Regions from separate parts of the Planococcus beijingensis genome, predicted to be linked through region 3. Evidence: predicted binding sites of a transcription regulator. Region 3 holds the regulator's gene; each other region holds the start of a gene.
What was found. Region 3 encodes LexA, which represses DNA repair genes until DNA is damaged. Its sites were predicted from a motif close to CGAACATATGTTCG; they were not measured.
Positions count from the first base shown of each region.

Region 1: a site for LexA is predicted at 7,258-7,271, ahead of IRE19_RS17330 (carbohydrate kinase). Genes of this name have one in related genera too.
Region 2: a site for LexA is predicted at 8,368-8,381, ahead of IRE19_RS16820 (YolD-like family protein). Genes of this name have one in related genera too.

Region 1 covers NZ_JADHDZ010000010.1:28,248-37,523, forward strand. Annotated here, with positions in the region: gene IRE19_RS17300 (YtxH domain-containing protein) at 1-432, opposite strand, end outside; gene IRE19_RS17305 (alanine/glycine:cation symporter family protein) at 621-1,982, shown strand; gene IRE19_RS17310 (DUF1128 domain-containing protein) at 2,041-2,262, shown strand; gene IRE19_RS17315 (class I SAM-dependent methyltransferase) at 2,838-3,824, opposite strand; gene IRE19_RS17320 (FAD-dependent oxidoreductase) at 3,821-5,128, opposite strand; gene IRE19_RS17325 (pseudouridine-5'-phosphate glycosidase) at 5,240-6,151, opposite strand; gene IRE19_RS17330 (carbohydrate kinase) at 6,148-7,242, opposite strand; gene IRE19_RS17335 (aminopeptidase) at 7,390-8,622, shown strand; gene IRE19_RS17340 (hypothetical protein) at 8,708-8,848, shown strand; gene mreBH (rod-share determining protein MreBH) at 9,032-9,276, shown strand, end outside.
Region 2 covers NZ_JADHDZ010000009.1:37,362-47,538, reverse strand. Annotated here, with positions in the region: gene IRE19_RS16875 (lysozyme family protein) at 1-417, shown strand, start outside; gene IRE19_RS16870 (hypothetical protein) at 421-1,062, shown strand; gene IRE19_RS16865 (hypothetical protein) at 1,063-1,908, shown strand; gene IRE19_RS16860 (hypothetical protein) at 2,127-2,381, shown strand; gene mobP2 (MobP2 family relaxase) at 2,371-3,513, shown strand; gene IRE19_RS16850 (hypothetical protein) at 3,596-4,051, shown strand; gene IRE19_RS16845 (hypothetical protein) at 4,070-4,351, shown strand; gene IRE19_RS16840 (DUF3991 domain-containing protein) at 4,385-5,332, shown strand; gene IRE19_RS16835 (ArdC-like ssDNA-binding domain-containing protein) at 5,341-6,768, shown strand; gene IRE19_RS16830 (hypothetical protein) at 6,777-7,499, shown strand; gene IRE19_RS16825 (hypothetical protein) at 7,765-8,094, shown strand; gene IRE19_RS16820 (YolD-like family protein) at 8,406-8,768, shown strand; gene IRE19_RS16815 (heavy-metal-associated domain-containing protein) at 9,085-9,294, opposite strand; gene IRE19_RS16810 (heavy metal translocating P-type ATPase) at 9,549-10,177, shown strand, end outside.
Region 3 covers NZ_JADHDZ010000001.1:951,656-961,832, reverse strand. Annotated here, with positions in the region: gene tkt (transketolase) at 1-554, opposite strand, end outside; gene IRE19_RS04515 (DUF896 domain-containing protein) at 642-875, opposite strand; gene IRE19_RS04510 (YneB family resolvase-like protein) at 934-1,587, opposite strand; gene yneA (cell division suppressor protein YneA) at 1,584-1,901, opposite strand; gene lexA (transcriptional repressor LexA) at 2,067-2,687, shown strand; gene IRE19_RS04495 (class I SAM-dependent DNA methyltransferase) at 2,751-3,485, opposite strand; gene IRE19_RS04490 (hypothetical protein) at 3,583-3,777, opposite strand; gene IRE19_RS04485 (hypothetical protein) at 3,839-4,270, opposite strand; gene IRE19_RS04480 (hypothetical protein) at 4,418-4,606, opposite strand; gene IRE19_RS04475 (hypothetical protein) at 4,900-5,226, opposite strand; gene IRE19_RS18480 (hypothetical protein) at 5,476-5,604, opposite strand; gene glnA (type I glutamate--ammonia ligase) at 5,840-7,174, opposite strand; gene IRE19_RS04465 (MerR family transcriptional regulator) at 7,216-7,602, opposite strand; gene IRE19_RS04460 (methionine gamma-lyase family protein) at 7,724-8,956, opposite strand; gene IRE19_RS04455 (trimeric intracellular cation channel family protein) at 9,066-9,671, shown strand; gene IRE19_RS04450 (rhodanese-like domain-containing protein) at 9,718-10,017, opposite strand.

The sequences.
Region 1 (9,276 bases), on a different contig from region 3:
GTTATTTCCAGAACCTGTTGAAGAGTTCGAGCTATCCGTTAACGAAGATGTCGGAGACGGGTTGTCTTCTTTAACTGCTGAAATCACATCATCTTTTGTCTCAATTACTGCATCTTTTGTATCCATGAACGCTTCTTTTGTTTCAAGCGCCATTTCTTTCACTTGTGGAGTCATTTCTTTCAATTCATTCACCTTGCTTCCAACATATGAAGCATCTTCAGAAATGCGGGAATACAGATTTTGCGCTCTCTCAGCTTGTTGCTGGAAAGCCTGTACCAATTCATCTCTATTTGAAGCATAGTATTTTGCATTGTTTGTTGCTTTTTTCGATTTCTGTATAACGTCATCTCTTGTATTGCGGTCCAATAGTGAGACAATAATCCCCACTGCCGCGCCTACTAATAAACCTGTCATCAATTTGTTTTGGCTCATCCTAAATTCCTCCCAATAAAATATGTTTTTCACATCTGTTAGGAATTTTCCCTAATCTTTGAAAACCTAAACACTTGTACAGTATATATTTTTTAAAAATAACTTGACTATATCGAAAAACTTTCGGAATATTATGTTTACAGGAGGTTTAATAGACAGAAAAGGATATTGAAAAAGGGGGAAAAATAATGGCACAGTTCGAAGAACTATTGGGCACTATCAGCGGTTACGTATGGGGACCACCTTTATTGATTTTATTAGTAGGTACAGGAATTTTCTTAACGGTTCGTCTTGGTGTTCTCCAAGTCCGATTATTGCCTTATGCTTTGAAATTGGTTTTCACCAAAAATTCGGATACGACCTCTAAAGGGGATATCAGCCATTTCCAAGCATTATCAACCGCCATGGCTGCAACCGTAGGTACCGGTAATATCGTCGGTGTCGCAACAGCGGTCATCCTTGGTGGACCGGGTGCTGTCTTCTGGATGTGGTTTTCTGCATTTTTCGGAATGGCCACCAAATACGGAGAGGCTGTATTGGCAGTCAAATACCGTGTTGTCGACGCTAAAGGCCAGATGGCTGGCGGACCGATGTATTACCTTGAGCATGGCTTGAAACAAAAGTGGTTGGCCGTTTTATTCGCCATCTTTGGTGCCATTGCGGCTTTCGGAATCGGCAACGGGACACAATCGAACTCAGTTGCTTCAGTTGTCCGCGATACATTCAGTGTTCCAACATGGATTACCGGAATCATTTTAACAATTTTCACCGCTTTGGTTCTGCTAGGTGGAATTAAGAGCATCGGCCGCGTCACTTCGTTCTTCGTTCCTTTTATGGCGTTATTCTACATAATCGCAGGAATAATTATTATGATTTTAAACATGGAACTGATTCCAGGTGCTTTTGCTACGATCTTCAGTGCGGCATTTACCGGTGAAGCTGCTGTTGGCGGTGCCATTGGTGCGGCTATCCGATATGGTGTAGCACGAGGCGTATTCTCCAACGAAGCGGGACTTGGGTCGGCGCCGATTGCTGCTGCTGCTGCAATCACGGATCTTCCAGGACGCCAGGCATTGGTTTCCATGACACAAGTACTTTTTGACACCATCATCATCTGTTCGATTACCGGTGTCACAATTGTCATGTCTGGCCTTTATACAGATAAATCTCTTGAAGGTGCGGCTCTTACAACTGCAGCTTTTGAACAGTTCCTTGGAGGAGCTGGCCCAATTGTAGTAGCCATCGGATTGATTTTCTTTGCTTCTTCTACCATCATCGGCTGGTCTTACTATGGAGAGAAATGTTTCCAGTATTTATTCAAGAACCCGGCATTGCTGATCGTTTACCGCATCGCTTTCGTTTTGATGGTTTTCGTCGGCGCAACCGTTTCACTTGATGTCGTTTGGACTTTCTCTGATGTGATGAACGGCTTAATGGCCTTCCCTAACTTGATCGGACTTCTTGGTCTATCAGGCGTTATCGTCTATGAAACCAAGCGCATCATTGCTAAAATCAAGGAAGAAAAAGCCGCTGGACAAACTGGCAATTGACATTGCTTTTGAATAATGAAATGATTAAGCATAACCACCCGAAAGGCAGGAGCTTATCATGGACTTATCAAAACCGTCACCAGAAAACGTCAGCTTTATGATTGAAGAAATAAAATCAAAATTGCGTATGGTCAATGTGGATGCAATGAAAGCCGAACACTTCAACGCTTCCCAATACGAAGATTTGCATGAACTTTACGAAATGGTCGCGAACCGCGAAAAGTTCAGCACGAGTGAAATGCAGGCAATCGCAACCGAACTTGGTTCTTTACGCAAATAAGCAAGCACAAAAAGGCCTTGAAGGAAAAAATCCTTCAGGGCCTTTTTTTATGTTGCTGTAATCGCTTATAGGAGCAATACGATCATTTCATTTTTTCTTGTCCAACTTGGGCGTCTAGTCTCTCGAGTCGCTTCGGACTTGCTGCTAATGGCAAAGAACGCCATTACCTTCAAGTCCTCCAGCGCTTGTAGAGACTGGACAGACGCCTTAGCTTTTCTCTTTGTCCAGCTTCGGCGACCTGCTCCTCGGATCATAAACTGCCCTTCCTATGCGGCAAAAAACGCCGCTTCGGAAGTTCATCTTATGTCTGTCGGAGCATAACGGTCGCCTCAGCTTTTCTTTTTGTCCTGCTTCGGAAGCCAGGTTCTCGGGACATAAGCCAACCCGGCTGTGCGACATAAACACGTCGCTTCGCCGGTCTGTCTTATGCCTGTCGAACCTTTACGGCTTCCTCAGCTTTTTTTATTGTCCAGCTTCGGCGACCTGCTCCTCGGATCATAAGCTGCCCTTCCTGTGCGGCAAAAAAACGCCGCTTCGGAAGTTCATCTTATGTCTGTCGGAGCATAACGGTCGCCTCAGCTTTTCTTTTCATACTGCACAATGTACCAGCCGCCTTCTTTTATGACGGTTTGGATGCTAAGCAATTCGAGTCCTGCCTGTTCTCCCCATTCTGCCATTTCTTCGCGCGTCGGCAATCGGTAGAGGTTGTCGAAAGATGAGAAAAAACTATTGAAAACATTGGCAAATGGTGGGCTGTCGCTGTCTCCAGCGATAGGTGTCACAACTGACAGAATACCTTGGTCTTTGATCCAGCTGGCCAGTTCAGTAAAAAGGTCCTGGCGCTTTCCGAGATCGATATAGTGGATGACATTGTTCATCATAACCATGCCTTGCTGCTCTGTTGGTTTGTAATCCCATAGATCGGCATTTTCAATAGAAATGTTATTATTTTCTTTCGTCAAGGCTTTCGCTACTTCCGTTACAGACGGACTGATTTCAATTCCAGTGAAGTGGGTGTCGGGAAAACGTTCTGCAAGCTTTTTGATGTATCCGCCTTCTCCACAGCCAATATCCAGCACCGAGTCGATATTTTGGCCTTTCAGGCGTCTGGACATTTTCGGCAGAGCCAATACTTCCAGCAACCTGCTTGTTTCAGCTACAGTCGGAGCATGTTTTTCTTCATCAAAATGAAGGCGTTCCTGCTTGCGCATCATCTCTGGGTAATTCAGCAAGGTCGGGATATGCAACTCCATCATTTCCTTCAGCAGAACACCCGAGGAATTATTGCCTTTCGGTTTCGGCAGCTTCCATGCATTCCAGGTTTTATATCGATTTCTGCCGGCTTCTTTGAGATGGCCGATCGAGACGCCAACATTCACCCACTGGTTCAATAAATCTTCGTCCAATTGCAGCGCATCGGCTACATCATATTGGGACATAGGGCGATCGAAGGCTTTAAACAAATCCAGCTCATATCCGACGTATGCATGCCAACTATATAAAAAAGGTTCATTTCGTTTCATGTACATTCTTGCTTTAAACATCTTCATGACATCGATCATCTGAGTCCCTCCGCTTTCCATGGGTAATCTTCTTCTGGTGTATAATACTTTAATTCTTTCGTGTCTTTTGTTAAATCTTTCATGCGGACGGGCATGATGCCTCCTTGTATGAAACGATCTCGAACGTTTTCTTTCCACATCCCAAGGCCCGAAACATTCAACATTTGCTTAAAATGAAGAATTGGGTCTTCTTCCATGCGCTCGAAAGTCCGTTGGCGGATGTAGCTGACCGGTTTAAATGGAAAAGAATAGGCCAAAGCTGCCAAGTGGCTGAGTTGGATCACATGGTCTGCACGCTTATAGCGGACGGTTTCGTACCACTTTAAATTGCTTTCGTCTTTTTTTTCTTCTTTGAACATATCTGCGGTTAATTCGCCTAGTATATCCGCATCTTGTATAGCCATATTCATGCCTTCTCCGGCCATTGGATGGACAGCATGGCTAGCGTCACCGATGATAGCTTTATTGCCTTTCACATATGAATCCGCATGATACATTACCGGAATCATCAACTGGATTTTCTTCCAATCCGTCAATTGCTGGACATAACCATCTACCGCAGGCGCTAAATCCGTGTACAATTTATGGAAATGGCTGATTGGCTTTTCCTTGAGTTCTTTATAATCGCCTGGCGGTATCAAGTAAACACTTCGCACCTGGTTATCAGGCAGCGGGAAAAGCCCCAGAAAACGGTTGTATGTAGAAATGATTTGACCGTCTGTAAAATTTTCAGCACGCGGAAACGTTACTGTCAGAAAATGATGATTGTAGGTGGTCTGTTTCACTTCAATTTCCATGGCTTTCCTAGTGACTGACGAACGCCCTTCAGCACCAAAGAAAAATTCCGCCTCCACTTCAAACTTTTCGGTTCCTTTTTGAAGCAACGCGGTATTTTCTCCGTATCCTTTGCAGGCCGTTCCTTTGAGATAATGAAAGTTTTCATATTCACAGGCAGCTTTTAAAATAACAGACTTCAATTCCTCATGGTGCATCATATAAGCCGCACTGTACTTGCCGGGCAACACGCTATAATCCATAAACGCTTGGTCCTTTACTTGCAGAGAACTTGAAAGTTCCAGCATGTCCAAAACTTTAATTTCATTAGAGCGATCACATATTTTCTTATATATTCCAAGGCCGTCGAATATCTGCATACTTTTCGGCTGCAGCAGTTCCCCTTTATAGGTAGGTGCTTTTACAGCCATCCGTTCGGCGAGAACCACATCGATTCCACGCTGCACCAGCTTCAGTGCAAGTGTCAATCCACCGATTCCACCCCCGCCGATGAATACATCAGTTTTCATCTGCTTCATCCCCTTGATTCTCCTTACCCTACCTTTAGGATTGTGAAAACCCAATAAACCGTCCCAATAAAAAAAGAAGTCCACGAATGGACTTCTTTTCACAATTTATTCTTAAAGTTTATTGTAAGCGACAGCAAGCTCTGCTCCGACTTTTGCATTATGCTTGACCAGTTCGATATTCGCGACCAAACTCTTGCCTTCCGTCAATTCTTTGACTTTCCCTAATAGGAAAGGCGTGACTTCTTTTCCGGAAATGCCATTTTCATTCGCTTCCGTCATGGCTTGAGTGATGATGCCATTGATGAATGAGTCTTCCAATGCATGTTCAGCTGGAATTGGGTTGGCGATCACCGCTCCGCCTGTAATGCCCAGATCCCATTTTGCTTTCAGCACTTCAGCCAGTTCAGCAGCATCATCACTGCGGAATGTCAGATCAAAGCCGCTTGAGCGTGTGTAGAATGCTGGCATATCGTCCGTTTGATAGCCGATGACTGGAACCCCTTTTGTTTCCAGGTATTCCAACGTCAAGCCGATATCCAAAATGGATTTTGCGCCTGCACAAACAACAGCCACTCCTGTGTTCGAAAGTTCTTCCAAGTCAGCTGAGATGTCCATGGTCGTCTCAGCGCCTCTGTGCACCCCACCTATGCCGCCTGTTGCGAAAACACGGATGCCTGCAAGTTCTGCACAAATCATCGTTGCAGCGACAGTTGTAGCACCGATTTTTTTCGTGGCGATCAATTGGCCGATATCTCTTCTTGATACTTTTGAAACGCCTGGGCTATTGCCAAGCACTTCCAGTTCTTCATCAGACAAACCGATTTTGATTTTGCCGTCCATAATGGCGATTGTTGCAGGAACTGCACCATTATCACGGATAATCTGTTCTACCACGCGTGCCGTTTCCACGTTCTGGGGATAAGGCATACCGTGTGAAATGATCGTCGATTCGAGTGCCACGATCGGCTTTTTGTCCTCCATTGCTTGCTGTACTTCAGTTGAATAAGAAATCATTGATGTCATTGTAATTCCTCCAGTTCTTTTTGTAGTTGTACTGCTGTCAATTCTCGTCTTACAGTCGCATTGCTTTCGAGCGTTTTTGCCGCATTCACCATCCCTGAATGGATGACGGATTCAAATTCCTTCCCATTCATTACACTGTGGACAATGGCGCTGGAAAATGCATCTCCTGCACCGGTCACATCAATGACCTGGTCGACTTGCATCGCCTGGTAATGTGTGATGCCGTCTGCATTTCCAGCTACGGCTCCTTCTTTTCCACCGGTGATGACAACTGCTTCCGCACCTTGATTCAGCAGCTGTTCAACAGCCTGATGCCAATCCTCCATGGAAATGATGGACATCTGCAAATGCCTGCTTGCTTCATCGCGGTTAAGAATCAGCCAGCTGATGCCGGCCAAATCTGTTCCGAGCCTGTCCATTTTTGGAGCTGAAACCGGAATGACTGCCAGTGGAATGTTATTGATGAAGGCTAACTGGCGAACATATTCCACCGTTTCCACTGGACAATTCAAATCGATCACCAGAAAGGCAGATGATAATAAAACACTGTCATTTTTAGCAATATAGCTTGGCGTCAGAGAGTCATAGATTTTCATATCCGCCATCGCCAGCAGCATTTCGCCGTCCGGTTCCAAAATCGCTGTATAGGTTCCAGTTGACAATCCGTCGACTGCTTTTGTCATTTCAGTCGACATGAATTGGCTGGAAGCGGTTTCGATTAAGTTCCATTCCGGATCATTGCCCACAATCGACAATAGCTTGACTGAATGGCCGAGGCGCCCCAAATTTTCGGCGACGTTTCTGGCTACTCCACCGACGCTGCCGGAAACGGAAGCCGGATTGGATGTTCCCATCTGCGCGGGACGTTCCATCAGGAATTTTCTATCGACATTTGCCCCGCCGATGCAAATGACCGTCTGTTCTTCGGGCAGTACGTAAGCACGGCCTAAGATTTTCCCTTGACGCATGAGATTGGAAATGAAATTGGCCAGTGATGGCCTGGACATGTTTAGGCGTTCTGCCATTTCCTGTTGAGATAGATACGGGTTGCGCCGGATCAATTCCAGCACTTCCACTTCTTTCTGATTCATAATCACACCCCCACTCAAACATTTGTTTAAATCATAAACTTTTATAACACAAAATGCAAGTAAAATATATTTCGCATATCGTTATAAATCATTGCAGGCAGTTACAGAAAATTGCTACTATAGAAAGAGATGAGAGGAGAGATTTATTTGACATCTTTTAATGAAAAATTATCCCGCTATGCTGAACTGGCGGTAAAAGTAGGAGTAAATATTCAACCCGGACAGCCGCTGTATATCGCCGCTTCCATTGATGCAGCACCCTTGGTCCGTTTAATTACCCAAAAGGCCTATGAAATCGGAGCGAAACAAGTTTTTGTAGACTGGAACGACGATACGATCTCTCGCCTGCGCTTTGAATTAGCGCCGGAAGATTCGTTCTCTGATTTCCCAGCATGGAAAGTACAGGAACGCGAGCAATTGGCAGAGCAAGGCGCTGCTTTCATCAGCGTGGTGTCTCAAAGCCCTGACCTATTGACTGGCATTGACTCAAAGCGCATTGCTGCTTCACAAAAAGCAACTGGACAGGCATTAAGCAAATACCGCCAATATGTTCAATCTGATAAAATCAGCTGGACCGTTATCGCAGCCCCTTCTGAAAAATGGGCAGCTAAAGTGTTTCCAGAAGTACCGGCTGACCAACAAATCGACAAACTTTGGGATGCTATTTTCAAAGCTGTACGTGCTGATCTTGATCAACCGATTGAGGCTTGGACAGAACATGACCGCTTGCTGCACACCAAAGTCGATTATCTGAACGGCAAAAAATACGCAAAACTTCACTATACGTCACCAAAAACCGACTTGGAAGTTGCTCTTCCAGAAGGACATTTATGGTGTGGAGCCGGCTCAATCAACGAAAAAGGCGATTCTTTCATGGCGAATATGCCAACCGAAGAAGTCTTTACTGTACCGCATAAAACAGGCGTAAATGGCTATGTTTCCAGTACAAAGCCCCTAAGCTATGGCGGCAATATTATTGATGACTTTAAAGTAACATTCGAAAATGGAAAAATCGTTGATGTAACAGCTGCACATGGCGAAGATGTCCTGAAGCAATTGGTTGCTACTGATGAAGGTTCTCATTTCCTTGGTGAAGTTGCATTAGTTCCACATCAATCGCCAATTTCCGATTCAAATATTTTATTCTACAACACGTTGTTCGACGAAAATGCCTCCAACCATTTTGCTATCGGCAGCGCTTATGCTTTCTGTATCGAAGGCGGCAAAACCATGTCTCAGGAAGAACTATTGAAAAACGGCCTAAACCAAAGTATTACCCATGTCGATTTCATGGTAGGCTCGTCTGAAATGGACATTGATGGTATCCTGGAAGATGGCAGCCGCGAACCGATTTTCCGCGGTGGCAACTGGGCTTTCTAAGTCTCGATAATTCGACACTTATTTTTTAGACCAGAATCATGTATACTTAATATTGATAATTACAGTTTAGAGAGGAGTTATCATTATGTTTTATGACATTACTGTCGTACTCGGCTTCATGGCCGTAATTTTCATGTTTTTCTTTACACTTCTCCATTTCCTTGGAAAAGAGCTTCACACGCACGATGCAGAGCACGTAGATCCAACGCCTGAAAAAAAATACTGAGCGATAAAAACCGGCTTCTTCTCTGAAGTCGGTTTTTATGTTCCTCACACTAAAAGCACTATCAAATGTACGTGTTCTATCTAATTTCCATGCTCTTTAGGTCCCTTCTGCTCTTCCACTCCACAGCTCGTAATGGTAAAATCCGAACTAGTTAGCGTCTTTATTCATAGGAGGAATTCACGTATGTTTTCTGCAATAGATATTGGTATCGATTTAGGAACTGCAAATATACTCGTTTACACAAAAACAAAAGGCATTATCGTCAATGAACCTTCTGTTGTCGCCTTGGATGCAAGGACTCGTGCGGTGCTGGCGATCGGCACTGAAGCGAAAGCTATGCTTGGCAAAGCACCTGATTCCATCCTGGTGATCCGCCCATTGAAAGACGGCGTCATCGCCGACTCTGATGCCACTCTTGATCTGCTGAA
Region 2 (10,177 bases), on a different contig from region 3:
AACTCGGCAATGATTGCGGGAGACTTGGCCGCCCCTGTCAGCAATGAAATGCGCGTCACTTCAAACTATGGCTGGCGGAACATCGGCGCGGGACCGGAACATCATGACGGCATTGACCTCGGCTGCAGTGAGGCGGATTCCATCCATTCGGTGAAAGACGGCACCATCGTTTATGCCGGCACGTATGGCGGTTACGGGAACGTCGTCACCGTTCAGCATGCGGTCAATTCATTCACCACCTACGCGCATTTAAGCCGCATCAGCGTTCAGGTAAGCCAAAAGGTCGAGGGCGGCAATCAAGTCGGCATGTGCGGCAATACCGGACGCTCTTTCGGTTCGCATCTTCATTTTGAAATCAAAACCCAGATGTGGGGCGGGTATATGGATCCTGCTCCCTTCTTATTCAAGGAGGCATAACGGATGAAATTCACATCGAATTCATGGCCCATTCTCTTCTGTTTTATTCTAATAATCTCCCTGGCCGTTAATATCTACGGCTTCATTTCACCGGACTCCGCAGACAACGGAGCCCTTGGTCAAGAAGAGGAAACGGAAGCGGAATCCGAAAAGGAGTTAGTAGAAAAAGAGGAGGAAATTGCATCCCTCCAGGAAGAACTGGACGCGAAAGAAACTGGCGTTCCAGCTGAGTCAGAAGAAGTGGACCAATCAACACCAGAAGCCAGCGCAGAAACGGAGGAACTCATCAACACCGCGCAACGCTTTATTGAATACGCGTTTGAAAGTGATCCCGAGTCGTATGCGACCCGCAAGAAATTGGCGCTGAATTACATGACCGAGAGCCTGTACGAAACATTGTATCTTGCCGACGGGATGGATCAAGAGCAGCAGAAGATAGCGATTGACATCAAGGAGGTGAATGTTTTTGCGAATGGCCAGAATGAAAACGAAGCCATTGTGCATTACACCTACAGCGAAGAAATCCGTTCTTCCGGATACGAAGAGGACAAGGAAATGTATGCAAAACTATCGTTCACAGTAGAAGGAAATCTCTTGAAAGTGGCGGAAATCAAACCGTTGGAAAATGAATACGGAGGGATCTAGATGGCGAAAAAAAAAAAGAAAAACTTAAGGCTCAACATGTCGACGCTCTATATCACCCTCGCTTTTATGTTCATTCTCGGCTTCGGGTTTTTCGGAACCTCGAAACTGTTCATGGCCGAAGACATTCCGCTCAATCAAACCGAATTGAACACCGAATTTGATTTGAAGGCGAACGGAAGTTTCACGATTAAGGACTGGGCATACGATTCGGAACAGAACATGATGGTGGTCACACTGGTCACCAATGGCATCGAAGACTACATGACGAAGCTGGATTTCACGGCAGTCAGTCGGGAGCGATTAGCTGCCGAACTGCCGACGGAGATTGTCTACGATGAAAGCGGCATTTACATCATCCACATTCAAGACGTCCCGAAAAATTTCAATCAGATGGCCCTCCGGTTCAACAAAGGCGAAAAGAGTTACGATGATTTGTTTGCTGAAGGCGAACCAAAAGAAGAACAAAACAAAGTCATTTCCACCATCTACACGGATCAGCGAGTCGTCAATGAAGAGGCGATACCTGACCGGAACTTTACGGAATACGCACTGGAAATCACCGGCGAATTGATTGCAGAAGCAGAACGAAACATCAAAGAACTGGATGGCAAACGCGGCATGATGGACGATGTGATTGCCGAGATTCGGGAAGAGATTGAGCAGCTCCAAGTGGACCTTCTTTATCAAACAGTGGATGAACAAGTCGAAACAAACAACGATGTTTTCCAACTGGAGAAGAACATTGAAGACTACGAAAAAGAGAAAGCCACGATGGCCGATGACATCCAAAATATCCGCGTAAAAGTGGAACGGCTGAAACAAAAACAATACGATTTGAACATTTGACATTGATTTTTATGTGTCTCCACGTGGAGACAAACGGGTGTTTTACGTGCCTCCACGTGGAGGCATATCACCTATTTTCGTGATATCACCTCAAACCCAGGCTCCGCCTGGTCTAGCACTGAAAGTGATAGCAGTTTTCCCTTATGCTCTTCTCTTCCCCCACCCAGTATTGGACTACTTCCGTATTCCAATATGCACTTAACGAAGGAGGTTTTGACATGGATCTTATTATTCGGGATGTTGATCCCCACGCCGTCAAAAAGATTGACGATTGGGCCAAGAAAAAGAAGGTGTCCCGTCAAGTTTACCTGAAGGAATTTATCGAAAAGGCGACGTTGTTGGAAATGATTTCGAACGCGGACGAGAGTTTCGAGAAGCAACTTCAAGTCAATACGTTGTTCATGGAAAAGACGGCTGACAGTCTCGATGAATTGGTCGGTGTCCTTCGGGAGTTGATGGCCAATGACGAATAGACCAGCTGTTGTCATCAAGTCGAAATTTATTGCCGGCAGTGATGGCGGAACGTCATTTAATGAATACCTGAATTACATGGACCGCGCAGAAACGCATGACAAAGTAAATGAATTTGAAAAGTATCAGGACTACATGAGCAACGAAGAGAAATCGACTGGGCTCTTCACGTTCAGCAAGGACAGCTTGAATGATTCGGACAAGGTGTACTTCAAGGAAGAATTCAAAAAGGCACAGGAAAGCGGCAGCCTCTTATGGCAGGACGTCATCTCGTTCGATAACGACTGGCTGAAAGAAAGCGGCGTGTTGGAACACAAGAACGTCGACAACAAACAAATCCAAGACGCAACCCGTTCTGCAGTCCAGGACATGCTGAAGAAGGAGGGCATGATCGATTCGGCCATCTGGACCGGCGCCATCCATTACAACACGGATAACATTCATGTCCATGTCGCCATCGTGCAGACAAAAGATTTTAAGGAGCGCGGCAAACGGAAACAGGCTTCCATTGATTCCATGAAATCGAAAGTGGCCAACAAGATCACCGATCGCTCCAAGCACAACGAAAAACTCAACCTGTTCATCCGGGAGCGAGTCATTGCCTCCAAGCGGGACGATCCACTCAACAGTCTGAAGAACCAGGTCATGAACCGCGACTTGGTCCGGCAGTTCAAGAAGATCCACAAGCAGTTGCCGGAAGACAAACGGTTGTGGCGCTACAACATGAACGCCATCCAAACAGTCCGGCCGGAGATAGACAAGCTCACCACGCTCTACATCGAAAAGAACTTCAAAGAAGAATTCAAAGACTTCCACAAGCAGCTGGAGAAGGAAGTGGAGATTCATAAACGGATGTATGGCAACTCGGCCCATTCAGAGCGGTACCGCGAAATGAAGATGACGGATTTGTATACGCGCATGGGCAACACCATCCTCAAAGAAGTAAGCGAATACGACAGGAAACAGAAAGAGTTTTCTAGAAAAAACGGCAAGAAGCCGAGCAAGTTTATTGTTCAGCGCGATCTCAACAAGGCCGTCTATTTGGTCAATCGTTATGCCAAAGATGAGTTGGAAACAAGCAAAAACCAAAAAGCTTATGAAGAACTGCAGAAGGAACAGGAGTACGAAAGGTGATTTTCAGTTGTCAGCAAACTGACGACAACTCGAAGGTGGTACCAATCTGGTACTCGCTGAAAAATAGAAAGAAGGTGGAAGTGTGGTAGCACCCTACACACACAATAAGAAACAGTTCCGTTATCGGATTGATATGGACTCTGATCAATACCTTAAAGATTACGCAGCCACCCAAAACTTGCCGCTGGAAAGTGCTTCACTGGCATTGGAGCTGATTATTAAGGAACACAAACAACTTACTTCTGAAAAAGCGAATATGCATTTAATGTCGCAAGCCATCTCGCATAACGTAACGAACTCTGTTCAAGAAATGATTGAAGCAGGCGTTGCAAAAGAAGTAAACAAGATTCGTTTAGGCACCAACAACACCGATCGCAACACACAGAAACTCATCGAGCTGGTCCAGGGGCTTCTGCAGCTCCAGAACATCGAACATATCATGACGACGGACATGAACGCGCCTCCGTTCTTGAAGCAGGTCGATGAGTTGATTGAGTCACGGATCACTGAACAGAAACAGCGGAAAGACAATCAATAGAAAAGGGAGCGGATGACAATGGCCGTATTTAGCCACAACTACACATTAGGTTTAATCAAAGAAGTCGGAGAAGAAAGTGTATTGGTTTCGGTAAACGGTGAAGACATTGAAATTGAATTGAAGGAAACGGACCGCGAAGTACTGTTCCAAATGGTGACGGAAAATGTCTTTCTGGTGCCGGTCGATTCCGATACAAACGAACTGATTTTGAACATGGATGAATCAGCTGTGCGTGAAGAGTTTCCAGAAATGGAGTTAGCCGAACTGCTGGGAGCGGCTGAAGAATTTGAAGAAGAGTGATCTTTTTTCTAGTAATCAAAAGGAGTGATTGGGGTGGGTGATCGAGTGGACAAAGAAGAAGTTCAAAAAGCCAATGACGTTCATGTACTGGATTATTTGCACGCGAAAGGTGAGACCTTGGAGCGGCAGGGACATTACTACCGACATCCGGAACACGATTCCCTGGTTATTAAAGACAGCGGGCATTGGTACTGGAACAGCCGAAGCAAAGGCGGCTATGGGGCCATCAGCTTTGCCCGTGAGTATCACGATATGACATTTCAGGATGCAGTCCGAGATGTAAACGCGCAAAACTCTTCCAAGACTTTTTCTAGAGAATCAGAGCGGCACACATCAAAAGAATTCGCATACCCGCTCCATCAAGAAGTTCCGAAACAGGAAAACATTTCGAGGTATCTAACCGAGGAACGGAAACTGGAACCGAAAATCGTCGCTGCTTTGATTCGGAACGATTTGCTGGCCGAGGACAAATTAAAGAACGGAATTTTTAAATGGAAAGATTCTGCCGGCAAGATCGTCGGAGGAGATCGGCAAGGCACCGTGAAGATGGCAAACAAGCGCGGCTCTTTCAAACAGATCCTGGCAAACAGCAAAGAAGACGGCGGATTCCGGCTGGACATCGGCACGCCGAACAAAATTGCGCTGTTCGAAAGCCCGATTGACGCACTCAGTTATTTCGAGTTGAAACGGCCCGAAAACATCCGTCTGCTGTCCATGTCCGGGCTCAAAGACCAATCCGCAACCGCCGGCATTCGGGACTTGATTAAGGACTGCAAGGAGCGCGGAACGGCAGTGGAGCAGGTCATCTTTGCAGTCGACAACGATGCAGCCGGCGAACAATTCGTGGAGCGCTGGTCCAATTACCTAACAAGCTTTGAAATCGACAAGCCGAAGAACAAAGACTGGAACATTGATTTGGTGGAAGCGAAGACTCCGGTAAAACAAAAGGAGCCGAAGAAAGCAATGGAAATGGAAAGGTGAGGGATTGAATGGCGTTTAAAGGGAAAAAGAAAACTCCGGAAGAGAAGATGAAGGAAATCGAAGAGCTGACAACCGGCATGGATCAGCAGATTGAATCGTACTTTGTTTCTGAAAAGGCGATGCGGGAGCACCTGGCGTTCATGGCCAACTTCCACAACTACTCACAGCGCAATATGGCATTGATCGATAAGCAATTCATGGGAGCCGAGGCAGTGGGCTCCTTTCATTTTTGGAAAAGCAAAGGAGCGGCTGTCCAGAAGGGCGAGAAGGGCATCAAGATACTTGTTCCGACGCCGGTCCAGTTTTATAAGAAGAACGGCATTGACGTGCCGGTCTCTTCCGCCAGTAAACAGGACCGTGAATTGATTGATAAAAAACAGCTGGATACAACCAAGAAAACGTTCTTCAAGATTGGCCATGTGTTTGAATACACGCAGACGAATGCGCGTGAATTGAATCTGTCCGTCTCCGAAATCTTCGGGAAGTACCACCGGGATGGCACGTTGGAAAGCAGCAGGGAAATGATGGCCGCGTTGAACAAAGTCGCCGGTAAATTGGATTTCACCATTGTCGACGAGGCGCCATTCGAACTCGGGACGGCCAAAGGAGCTGCGGCTCCGAGTGAAAAAATCATTGCGTTGAATCCGCGGAATACGGAATTTGAAAACGTTTCGGTCCTGATCCATGAACTGGCACACGCCAAGATGCACACGCCGGAACGATCCAAGGAGCTGACGACGAATGAAAAGGAATTCCAGGCGGAAATGGTTTCCTATGTGGTCGCCAATCGGTACGGCATCGATACAGAAGACTTCACGCTTTCCTATTTGGCCAACTGGACACAGGGGGCTGAATTAAAGGAGAAGGAGCGGCTGCTGAAGGAAGTCCAAAGCACGGCCAGCGAGTTTATTGATGAAATCGATTCGCATTTTGACCAGGTAAAAGAAATGGAGATGCAGCAAAGCAAAGCGGATGACCTGTCGCACAACCTTACGGACCAGGCGTTAAAAGCGCATGAAGCTTCTGCCGGAAACGAATTGGCCAACGACGAACCGGCGATGTTCATCCACGGCGTCAGCAGCCAGTTTAAGCCATTCGGAGAAGTGAATAACCTCGACTTTGATCAATACGACCAAGAGCGCACAGCCTATACGGTAGCCATTCCCCAAGACACCGGCCTTACGCTCGTCATCAGTTCCCAATACGAAAAAGGCGAGTACATTCACCCGCTCCATCAATTGGAGAAGGAACAGCTAGTGGACAAGGAGACATTCGCCATATTGGAAACCGGCTACCACGACGAATTGTTGAAGCAAGATGATGCCTACATCCAGTCATTCGCCGCCCGCTTGAGGACGGCGATCCACAAAGAAGAGACTCCTGCAGCAGACAAGAGCAAGAAGCTTCCCAAAACAACATTCGAAATCGAAAGGTGAGGAAAAACATGACACAAGAAAAAGCAATCGAACGAAGCCATTCACTTAAAATTACTTCTGGAGAGATGATTGACGGGAGGAAAGATGTTGACGATGTCGGGAAATTCGTGATGACCAACAGTGTAACCGGAAAAGAACACGAACTGACAATGTGGGCATATGGACTCGCATCAAACCACGAATTGGTTGATGTTGATATTTATAGCGCTTCACCAGAGGAATTGATTCGCATGACGGATGAAGGAATGGATATTGAGGATGCCTATTATCATTCCGCTAAACTGAATTCATTGGGCGATTTTATTACAATCGAAAAGGACGATGAAATCCGTCCAGATATTAGAACTTACACGTTCAATCCTACCGCTAAATATGAATATGATATTCCGACGACGGACTTGAAAATGGATCTGCATGACTTAATTGTTAAAGAAGAAATTGGGGATTTGATCATCATGAAGGAACAAAACACGTTGACGAAAGAAGACGTTCTTGATTTCGGGAAACTCGTTAGAGGAGATGACACCCGCTATAACCTTGGAGACACGCTAAAGGAGCCGATTCAAAACCTCCTAAAGGAAAATCAGTTTGATGCCGAGGAACTCGCTTTAATAAAAGGGGCTGCTAAAACCTTGGGCGCCGAGGTTGATGTTAATTCACCGGAGATAGCGAAAGAAATGCAGCACAAGGCCAAGGCGCCAGGCAAAGAAGAAATCGAGCGTTCCAGATGAGCTGATGAGTCTGCCAAGAGAAGTTTGTCCATCGATGAATTTAGCATGATTGAAAAAAAGTCAGTTGGGGCAGCCGTCAACGAAAAATACCTTACGAATCGAAACGATTGGAAATCAATAGAAAGAAATTAAAAAAGAGGTGATAGCTCATTATTCTTTCCTTATTTCATCGATAAATAGCAAGAAAATTCAGTTCTCAACTACTTCTTTTGAAAGGCTTCCGCTATACTAAGAAAAAACCGATTTTGGGAGAATGGGGAACGACATGAAGCATCTACCAACCATCAGCCGCGCGAAAGAGGAGATTGAATATTTACAGGACTATGTGTCACTTGCCGAAGTGTATCATGCAAACACGCTAAAGAAGGAAATCATTAAATTGTATGCCTATACGGGTAGTATTCAAAAAGTTGCTTTGCAACTAAACGAAGAGCGAGAAGCGCGAAATCTACCGCTGATTGATGCCGCTTTTGTGTCCTACACCATTCAAAGCAAACCACAAGATCCGTTGCACAAGCTGCTCCGAACCAATTACTTACAAAAGACGAAACATATCCGAAAAAAACCAGCGAAAAAAGGGAAATATAGCTATTGATGCTCTGCTAGGAGCTGATAGGAACACTCGAATGTCAAACGAGTTTTTTAAAAAAGAAAGTCAGTGGACCGGCTTTTTCTTCGGTAGTTAAATGCCTAATTTATAAAAAGAAGAGACCGTTTAAACTAGAAGAGACTGATACACAAAAACGATAGAATCAATTTTAATCGAAAAATGAAAGAACTTAATCAGTTGAGCCCCTCATCTTTCTTCGGATGAGGGGCTTTTTTATTTTCTTCAATGGATTATTCAATGGACTTTAGCGGTATAATAAGAACATATGTTCTTATTATACTTAGGAGGTGGTCAACATGAAAGTGAACAAACACTTGAAAGTACAAGGCACAATCAAAGATCGGGGAGTGATCAAGTGGCAAGGAATGATGTTGACAGAACACGTTGAAATGATACGTGCTTGGTACGAAGAGGACCAACACGATGCAGAACCGGAATTAAATGAAACTGACCTTCAGCTATTACAGGAAGAGCTTGTATTGGCCACTCAACGAAAATGCCAGGTGAAATTGAAATCGTGGAAAGAAAAAAAGTTTCATTACCATCTCGGTATTATCCAAGAGTTGGATGGGCGTAGCCGTTCCATCATCTACCAAGATCCTTCTGGTATACACCGATTGCCGATGGATGAGTTGGTGAGCGTCTGGTTGCTTGATTGAAACGGCGCTTATTCGTGTGGAGCGAAAGGAGCCAAGTTCAGTTTTGTTCCAAATAGGCAGAAATGAAGAAATGCTGCACTCAGAGTAGATGAAGAACAAGATAATTCAATGGACTTGGGCCCTTTCAGTTCGTAAAAGTGTACTTTTACGAACGGTTTTTAACAGCGAATTGCCTTAAGGTCTAATAAATATGTAATATTCAGCAAATAAATTTTTAATATGTTTGCCAAATACAAAAATAAGAGCTTCCTTCAACAAAGGAAGTTCTTATTTTTTATATTTCCATGAAATCTGAAGATGTCTTCAACAGCCGTTGTTATGCGACTACTGGATAACCCAGTTTCTCAATGACTGTTTTCAGTTCTTCAGGAGCAACTTTGTCCTCGTCATAGACTGCTTTTACTTTACTGGAGTTGAAAAGCACTTTCACTTCTTCAACGCCATCCATTTTTCCTAATTTTCCTTCAATTTTTTTGATGCAGGAAGGGCAAGTGAGTGGTTCTAATTGGAATTTAACTGTGGTCATGTTAATCTCTCCTTTGTTTTTTCTATCTTAAGTATAATACGTCTATCTATGTAATTCCTTGACACCCATCAATCTTTTGAACGGAATAAGTCTTACGGTAGTTATAGAAATGGAGGAAAGGAAAGAAAACAAACAGAAAAAGAAAATGTAAAAAACTTCAATCCTTGATGAAGGTCAAGTTATTCTGTTTTGAAACCACTTAAGATAAGGGTGTAGAGAAAATAACAGCCGAAAGAAAGAGGAGTTGAACAAAAATGATTGGATTCATTCATAAACACAAAAAAAGCATCACCTTTTTAGCCGGTTTCTTACTGGTCCTGGCGCTGGTCCTGAACTTTATGGGCTATCATGACCTGCGGCAGTTCACATTGATCGTCGCAACGGTCATTGCCGGGATTCCGATTGCGATGAAAGCGTTCCAGGCGTTAATGATGAAAGCGTTCAGTATTGAGATGCTGGTAACAATCGCTGTCATCGGTGCCCTTTTTATCGGGGAATACGTGGAATCGGCAGTCGTCACATTTCTGTTCCTGTTCGGGGATTATCTGGAAGCCCGCACACTGGAAAAAACACGATCTTCATTGAAAAGCTTAGTGGATATGGCCCCGCAGGAAGCGACCATCATCCGTGACGGTGTCAGTGTGACTGTGCCGGTGGAAGAAGTGGTCGAAGGGGACCGCGTTATCATCCGGACCGGCGGGAAAGTGCCGGTGGACGGCAAAATTGTCGCAGGACAGGCTTCATTGAACGAAGCGGCTATCACAGGTGAATCCGTTCCCGCTTCTAAAAAATTGGGAGACAGCGTCTTCAGCAGTACTATCATGGACACTGGCTATCTTGAAATAATTGCTGAAAAGGTTGGAGATGATACAACATTCGCGAA
Region 3 (10,177 bases):
TCATATAGAACAACCAATTTGTTTAATTTCAAGTGGCCCGCAAGAGAAATAGCTTCTCCGGCAACGCCTTCCATCAAATCTCCATCACCGCATAAAGCGAAAGTGTTGTGATCGACGATATTCATTCCTTCTTTATTGTAAGTAGCCGCTAAATGACGCTCAGCCATTGCCATACCGACGGCCATACCAATTCCCTGTCCTAGTGGACCGGTCGTTGCTTCAACGCCTGTAGTGTGGCCATATTCGGGATGTCCAGGTGTTTTTGAATCCCATTGACGGAAGTTTTTGATTTCATCCATTTCTAAACCATAGCCGCTTAAATGAAGCAAACTGTATAGAAGCATGGAACCATGTCCAGCGGATAACACAAAACGGTCACGGTTAAACCAATCCGGATTTTTTGGATTGTGGTTCATATGCTTAGTCCACAAAGTATATGCCATTGGAGCTGCGCCCATTGGCAATCCTGGATGACCAGAATTTGCTTTTTCGATTGCATCGATGGAAAGTGTACGAATTGTTGTCACTGCAAGTTGATCTGCGTGGGTTGACATAGTAACATCCTCTCTCAAACAAAAATATAATCCCTTTCTAGTTTAGTCAACAATAGAAAAGAATACAATGAAAAAGAGAATAAGTATTTAATTCAAATACTTATTCTCTCGAATATTTTTGACCTTTTCTGGCGTTACGTCGTTCCCATTCGGGTCAATTACTTTTACATTTTCAATTGTTCCACGCATCGTTTTACGGAACGTTTGCAAATATTCCTGGCGCAAAGAAGATTGTTCTTTTGCTTCTTCTTTGGATAATCCAGTCGTTTTCGATTTACGTGATAGTTCATTAATTCTAGTTAATTTGTCTGGTGATAACATAGACATCCACCTTTCTTCTTTTCATATGGTACAAAAAAAGTAAGGTTTCTGCAATGTTTTAGTCTTTCATCAGCTTTTCGTATTCCTTATATCGCCGATGAACCGTCGCCTTGCTCGCTTGGTAGCCGAATCCTTGCAAGGTTACAGCAATTTCACTGAAAGTCAGCCCATTAGTTTTCAGGCTGACAATTTGATCGATAGGCAGATCCAAGCGTTCACGCCCATCAGGATTGCCTTTGCCTTTTAGATTTTTTTCCGGTTTATAGCCATTTTCCACAGCGCGTTTCATGCCCCGCTTGATTTTGGCATTATGTATTTTGCGCTGATATTCTTCAACGATTGCCAGAATTTCAAGCACCATGTCATCCATATCATTAAGGGCTATTGGCCCCATATCCGATAAGGTATAAACTTCCACGCCATATTTCTTCATGACATGCAAAAGAGCAATACGTGCGTGCCCTCTGCCCAAACGCGTTTCATCCTGAATAAAAACGGCATCGATTTTGTCTCCCTTAATGCAATTAAGCATTTCAAGCAGACCGTCACGATCCATTTCGTATCCACTGTGCTGATCGGTGTATACACCATCCACTTTATAAGATTGTTCAAACGCGAATTTCATCAGTTCTTCTTCCTGTCTCTCAAGGGAGGATTCCTGCGTATCTTTGGTCGTGCTGACACGGCAATAAATTAATGCATTTTTCTTCATTCAGCATCACCTGCAAATTTAATGGTCTCATCAGGAGCAAATTTCAATTGGTCGCTTGGAATCTTAAGGGATTGTCCTGCAATGATTTTTGGAGTAGAAAGGTTGTTTTCTTTCATAATCTCCTCTATCCATTCATGATGGGGAGTCGCGCCACTGAAAGATTCAGCTAAAGTCCAAAGCGTATCGCCTTCTTCTATTTCAACTTGGCTCATTGATGTACTGTTTGTATTATGGGACAGTATGGCGTAAAAAGTAAATACCACAATTAATGAGAAAAATGCGATAAGATAAGAATTTTGTCGAATGAATGTCATTTGAACCGCCTCCTAATAATTTGTGTTCGGAATGTATGTTCTCATATTAATGCGAACAGGTGTTTTTGTCAAGAATAAAATTCGAACCTATGTTTGCATTTCAATGCCCGAGTTGGTATACTATTGGTAGAAATCAAGTAGAATTACTCAAATGAGGTGAAACTGTTGAAAAAAGTATCCAAACGCCAGGAAGACATTCTGTCATTTATAAAAGAGGAAGTTCGGCTGAAAGGCTATCCGCCATCCGTACGCGAAATCGGTGAGGCAGTCGGTCTTGCATCCAGTTCGACTGTACATGGACATTTAGCGCGTCTTGAAAGCAAAGGCTTGATCAGACGGGATCCCACTAAGCCGAGAGCCATTGAAGTAATAAGCACTGATGAAGCGTTAATCGATAAAAGTCCGGTACTGCATGTTCCTTTGATCGGTAAAGTAACTGCCGGTGTTCCTATTACAGCAATTGAGAACGTGGAAGAGTATTTCCCGCTTCCGCAAAGTTATGGCACTGAAGATGATCACATCTTCATGCTGGAGATCATGGGTGAAAGTATGATCGAAGCCGGAATTTTGAACGGAGATTATGTAGTGGTTAAGCAGCAGCAGACCGCGGATAATGGGGACATTGTTGTCGCAATGACGACTGAGGATGAAGCAACAGTCAAACGCTTCTTCCGAGAAGAAAATTATTTCCGTCTTCAGCCTGAAAATTCATCAATGGATCCGATCATTGTAGACCAAGTATCAATTCTTGGTAAAGTTGTAGGCGTTTACCGCCAAATCCATTAAAAAAAACCGGGGAAATCCCCGGTTTTTTTTAATGGATATTTATATTATGTAAACAATTTCGATTTAGCGTTTATGACAGCTGAAAGCTAAAATTACAGGAATTCTCATTCTCCTACTATACTCTTCATCAGAACTGAAATATTGACGTTCGGGCTTCCCTTCCCGAACATTCGTTACGCTAAATCCCGCGTTTGTCAAAGAAGTAAAATAGCTTTCAATGGTCCGGTGATGCTTGACGACAATTTTATCGATCCACGGTTCGTGCCGTTCCCCTTCTTTAAAGTAATCGTCCACCAGCCAGTTGCTTCTTTTTTCTCCTGACATTTTACTTGAAAAAGATGAGGTCGTCAGTGGATGCTGCACACTAAACACAAATTTCCCCTCAGCTTTTAAGGATTCATATACATTTCGGAATAGTTCGTCCACTTCCAGTAAATAATGGATGGCTAATCGAGAGGAGACAATGTCATAGGTATTTTCAGGAAAGACAAATGACTCCATAATTGCCAATGTCAGATCGGCATTGACACCCTCCAAATTTGCAGCCGCTAAGCCGATCATTTCTTCAGACCCTTCTACACCATGATAATAATGCGCTCCTGCTTCCAACAGTTCTTTTCCGAATAAGGCATCTCCACATCCTAAATCGAGTATTTCCTGGTTTTGAAAGTTGCCAAGCAACCCATAGATTATTGGTTTTTCAATGCTGTTATTAGGGCTCTCCGCCCGATTTCTTCTTTGCAGAAAGTTCTTCAAAAAATCTTTTTCCTCGTAAGCACTCGATCCTCTGAATTCCATTCATTTGCCTCCCAATCGAATTGTCATGCAAAAAATCTTTTAAAAAAAGGAGTTGCGCAAGCAACACCTTAAGTGCAGCTTGCCGAGAAAAAATCTTCTACAGTTCGCTGACGATAATATATTTAACTAAATTGATAGTAATGCGATAAATATTGCCTGTTTGTTCATCTGAAATTTCATAAGTGCCATTGGAAGGAATCTTGCTTAATGCCGATTCTTTATCTACAGCCTGGACATTGTGTACGATGGTATTGCCTTGATCAAAATAAAACTCTACGCGAAACGGTTTCATGCAATAGCCTCCTTTAAACTTTTACTTTATCTTCGTGACTCAGTTTAGCATATATCCTTCATTATTGCTGTTTGTATAATTCCTTGTATACGATCACTTTCAGGGCAAGCAGCTCTTCTTCATTCAAATCCTCTTCAAGCTTCTGAATCACTTCGTCTGCTGACATCGTGCCATCTTCAATTCCCGATTTCATTTTAGCCAGATCCGCAATGCCGACCTTTTTGATGACCGTACCCGCCGCATCTCCAGTTGTTTCAAATGGCAAAGGCATACTCTCTTCCTCTGCAATTTTGGCTTCTTCTACATATTCAAGCATTTGTGGATCACTTTCAACATATTCCACCACTTTTTCCATTTGCCCGTTGTTCCGAAGCTCTTCTGTCGCCTCGGCGACCAGCCGGTCGGTCGACAAATCGGGTCCGATAACATATGTGCCAATGCCTGCAAACGAAAAGAAGATTAAAAAAACAATGATAGACATTAAAAAGCGCATAGCCGATTCCCCCTCCGTTTTTAGACTATTATAACAGTAGACACAAAAAAGTGTATAAAGTTACCAAAAAAGAATAACCTCGCAGTTCGTTCTTTGCAGAACGGACGACAAGGTTATTTCTTTTACTCAAGCATGTTCATCAATTAATCATCGTTTCTGCTGCTCAGCAATCCACCAGTCAATGTGTTCTAAATTAAAGATCACAGTGTCTTGGAATGCTTTGCGGTGCGGAATCTTTCTTTTCGACATTAAATCTGTAATCTGCTCTGCAGCCAATGGATAATTCACTGATTCCAAATATTCTACAAGATTCGAAAGTCCTTGGATTTTCCTCAAATTAATCGCCTCCCACAGAATCTTTCTTCTTTCAAGAGAAAGAAAAATTCAGTATGAGTTATTAACTTTTCAGGCTGCAACTAATTATAACCTTAATTGACCGGCTGTAAACTATAAAAAGGTATTCTTCGCATACTCTGCATATTTTCATCATAAATTTCACAAAGCCTGTTTAGTTAGAATCAGGATATTTTCAAGCAACAGCAAGACAAAGAGATATCCGCTTGCATCTGGAATCTTTCTTGGCCAGCACATAAAAAAACAGCATCTCCGAGGAGAAACTGTTTTCATGTTTATTTTTTCTGCAGAGTCAGAACAGCATAACCTTTATCGGCTTTGAAGCTCCAATCGACAAAAATTTCATTTATCGGTCTCTTCAGTATCTTTTCCAATGTTGATTGTTTAAATAATTTATCTTCTAATGGCCGTTTAGCCAGTTTCAAGGGGTCTTCAATACCCATGCCTATCCATTCATTTTCGAGCAGAGTATAGATGTCTGTACGACGAATCAGCAGGGTTCTTTCAATATCACCGAAACAGTTCAGTAAATCCGAGGTTCTTTGCTCCAGTTCACTTATTTTAATGATTCCATCGAAGAGAGCCTGCTCGTTAACTTCCATCAGCCTAGGCTCTATTTCTATCACGCTTTCTTCCAAGACAGTAAGAATCACACCCGACCTGTTCACTAAATTCCAAACGGCATACTGTTCTTTAATCTTGTGGCCTGCTTCTTTTAAAAACTCCGTTGAAATTCTTCGCCAATTATTTGAGGAGCAATTGAAGCCGGAATCCCTTTAACAGGAAACACACACAGATATTCCACCATCAACGAGAATCACTCAATTCTCAACCGTGAAGCATTCTGCTGATCAAGAATCGACGCGGTGGCTTTCTTCATAAGCACGTTCTTCTTTGTGGTAACGGATGTATGATTTTCCGAAAGCGACTAAAGACGTGATCCAGAGAGAAATTAGAATTGCGTATAAGACAATGAACATAATGATTCCTCCTCTTTTACTAATCAGCAACATAGTCAAATATTAACTTTCTTTTTTTAAAAACTTTTTAATATCTCAGTCTGCCAGGTCATTGCCAATTAGTCGCTTTAGCGCACGAATAAGTTTCTATTAGTTTTCAATTTCCATTATTTTTTTTCATTTTCTCTTTCTGGACTCGACGGAAAACAGAAAAAAGCCGTTGGCGCTTTGCAGCACCAACGGCTTAAGGTAATTTTTAGTACATCTTCAAGTATTGCTCGCGTTCCCACGGGTGGACGCTTGTGCGGAACATATCCCATTCGATTTCTTTCGCTTCGACGAAATTGTTCAAAATGTGGCTTCCCAATGCTTTTGTCATTACTTCATCTTTTTGCAATTCCTGCAAAGCGTTGTAAAGTGTGCTTGGAAGATCTTCGATCCCAACTGCTTCACGCTCTTTTTGGTTCATTGCATAGATATTGCGGTCTACAGCATTTGGTGGAGTCAGTTTTCTTCTGATTCCATCAAGGCCTGCGCCAAGAAGAACAGCCATCGCTAAGTATGGATTAGCTGCCGGATCGACTGAACGCACTTCTACACGTGTAGACAAACCGCGTGATGCTGGAATACGCACTAACGGGCTACGGTTCTGGCCTGACCATGCAATGTAACAAGGCGCTTCATAACCTGGCACAAGACGTTTGTACGAGTTTACAAGCGGGTTTGTTACAGCTGTAAAGCCTTTCGCGTGTTCAATGATTCCAGCGATGAATTGGTAAGCTGTCTCACTCAATTTCATTTCGCCGTCTTCATCCAGGAATGTGTTGCGATTTCCATCAAACAAGGAAAGGTTCATGTGCATTCCTGAACCGCTGACACCAAATAGTGGTTTCGGCATGAACGTAGCATGAAGGCCATGTTTACGGGCAATGGTCTTAACAACCAGCTTAAAGGTTTGGATTTCATCACATGCTTGTACGGCATCTGCATATTTAAAGTCGATTTCGTGTTGTCCTGGTGCCACTTCGTGGTGGGAAGCTTCGATTTCAAAGCCCATTTCTTCCAGTTCAAGAACGATGTCGCGTCTGCAGTTTTCGCCCAGGTCCATCGGTGCCAAGTCAAAATAGCCGCCGTGGTCATTCAATTCAAGAGATGGTTCGCCTCTTTCATCAAGTTTGAACAGGAAGAATTCCGGCTCTGGTCCAAGGTTGAAATGCGTAAATCCTAGCTCTTCCATTTCCTTTAATACACGTTTTAAGTTTGTACGTGGATCTCCAGCAAATGGCGTGCCATCTGGGCTGTAGATGTCACAGATTAAACGTGCAACTTTTCCTTTTCCTGTGATCCAAGGGAATACAACCCATGTATCCAAGTCAGGGTATAGGTACATATCAGATTCTTCAATGCGTACAAAACCGTCAATGGAAGATCCATCAAACATCATTTTGTTATCGAGTGCTTTGTCCAATTGGGATGTCGGTATTTCAACGTTTTTGATGACCCCAAGAATATCTGTAAATTGCAGACGGATAAAATTAACGTTCTCTTCTTTTACTAATCGTTGAATGTCTTCTTTTGAATACTTGCCCATGTTCTCTTCACTCTCCTATAAATATTGTATGTAACCCCATCTCATTTAAAGAAACGGGTTAAATCACTTTGTCTGAAACCGCCTTTTTCAAAAGGGCGGGCTTGGTGCTTCAATTCTTCGCGCAATAGTTTGCGGAGCTCGGCATCGCTTAAGTTTTTCGGTTCTGCCTTTTCGTTTTTAGGGATTTCTTTTGTATCATATAATTTCTTGATGCCTGCAATATTCAGTCCCTGATCCAAATATTCTTTGATTTCGAGAAGTGTATCCACATCATTCAGGGAAAACATACGCTTGTTGCCTTCGGTACGGGCAGGGTTGATCAACTCATGCTCTTCATAATAACGAATTTGCCTAGCGGTCAATTCCGTCAATTGCATAACTATGCTGATTGGAAGAAGCGGCATCGTTCGTCGCACCCGGTTCGTCATAAGTTTCACCCATTTCACATAATTACTACTCTTAAAGTATACATCATGTCAGATTACCTGTCAACAACATGTTATGTTTTCTTACATGAAAATTTCCCGTATGCTCCATACGGGAAATCATTTAAATTAACTTCAATTTTGTTAATGCATCTACTGAATTCAATACGGCAATTTTTACGTGTTCATACGTAAGACCGCCTTGAACGAATGCCGTATAAGGTGGACGAATCGGACCGTCCGCAGTCAGCTCGATACTGGATCCCTGCACAAATGTACCGGCAGCCATGATGACATCGTCCTCATAGCCCGGCATGTAAGCTGGTTCAGGCGCAAACTGCGCATTGACCGGTGAACTCGCCTGAATGGTTTGGCAAAACGCAATCATCTGTTCAGCATTCTGAAACGACACTGATTGAATCAAGTCGGTCCGTTTGTCGCTCCAATGAGGCGTCGTCATCATGCCAGCCTGTTCCAGAAGCGCTGAAGTGAAAATGGCCCCTTTTAACGCTTGCGAAACAATATGCGGTGCCATAAAAAAGCCTTGATACATATCAGGCAGTGCATTAAGAGAAGCACCTGCCTCTCCCCCTATACCCGGAGACGTCATCCGGTAACCGCATTTTTCGATTAAATCCTTTCTTCCTGCGATATAACCGCCGATTTTCGCCAATCCACCTCCTGGATTTTTGATTAACGAGCCCGCGATCAGATCCGCACCCACTTCAATCGGCTCCTGCATCTCCACAAACTCGCCATAGCAATTATCGACAAAAATAACTGCATCCGGTTTTATCTCACGAACCCGGACTATCATCTCTTCAATTTCTTCTATTGTAAATGAAGGGCGTGTATCATATCCTCTGGACCGCTGGATGGCAATGACTTTTGTTTTGTCACCGATTGCATTTTGAGCAGCTTCCCAATCGATTTTATTGCCAGCATCCAGATCTGTATGCTGGTAGCTGATGCCGAAATCCCTCAAAGAACCCGTATCTTTTTCTCCTCCTGAAACGATGGAATCCAAGGTGTCATAGGGTTTTCCTGTAAGGTAAAGCAACTCATCTCCCGGCCGCAAGATACCGAATAATGCAATTGTGATGGCATGAGTGCCAGAGATAATTTGAGGCCGCACGAGTGCCGCTTCCGCTTTAAAGACATCTGCGTAAACGCGTTCCAGCGTATCGCGCCCTTCATCATCGTAGCCATAGCCCGTTGACGGGTTGAAATGGTGATCACTGACACGCTGGTTATGGAAAGCATCCAGCACTTTCTTCTGATTAACGTATGCAATTTCATCAGCCAGTTGAAGCTGTAGTTGGATAGTTTCTTCTATTGTTCTAATCTGTGTATGCATGCAATTCTCCATTCTGTTAAACTTCTCATCTTATTATGAGGCACGACTTGAAATAGCGTCAAATTCTGATACAATTCATAGAGTTGTACGCGAAGGGGGATAAAAGGCTATGGCTTGGGAAGTACTGAGCGCCATTGGAACGATTGCTTTTGCAATTTCCGGGGCCATTATTGCAATGGAAGAAGAATACGATATTTTCGGCGTGTACCTTCTTGGCGTAGTCACTGCCTTTGGAGGCGGTGCCGTCCGGAATTTATTGATTGGCGTGCCGGTTTCGGCGCTGTGGGAACAGGAGTTTATGTTTCAGCTAGCCCTTATCTCTATCACGATTGTGTTTTTATTCCCGCATAAATTGCTTGGCCATTGGAATCGCTGGGGCTATTTCTTTGATGCAATCGGATTGTCGGCGTTCGCCGTACAAGGTGCCATTTATGCGGTCGATTTGGAATTGCCGCTTTTTGCAGTGATCGTTGCAGCAGTCCTGACAGGATCCGGAGGAGGAATCATCCGCGACTTGCTGGCAGGCCGTAAGCCATTGGTTTTAAAAGCGGAAATCTATGCAGTCTGGGCTGCTTTGGCGGGATTGTTTATCAGCTTTAATTTAGTGCAAACTGACCTGATGCTCTATTCTTTGTTTGTGCTGATTACAGCCTTGCGGATTCTCTCTTATACATTCAAATGGAGATTGCCTGCCCGCAAAATCCAAACTTCATGAAAACAGACCACTCGGCTAAATTTCCCGGGCGGTCTGATTTTTTATGTTATGCGATTGTCTCGCCGTTCCAGGCAGTCATGCCGCCTTCGACGTTGATTGTATCGATGTTGTTTGATTCCAAAATACCACATGCCATTTCGCTGCGGCGGCCTGCACGGCACACCATATGATATTCTTTCCCGGCATCCAGTTCCTCGATGCGGTCTGCCACTTCCCCCAGAGGAATGTGCTTAGCTCCAGGAATCATTCCCGCGGCCACTTCGTCCGCTTCGCGAACGTCAATGATGTTCAGTTCTTCTCCAGCTTCTACTCGTTGCTGTAATTCATCTGCTGTGATGGTTTTCATACATACGCCTCCTGAATGTAATTCCTTTTCCACTGAAAATGCTATACCGTCAAAAGCCACCTGTCAACCAGAAAAGCTAAAGCAGCCGTCTAGACCTGACAGGCATAAGGCGCTTTGGCTGTGCAGCATCTTTTCAGCTGCATTGCCGGAGTGACTTATG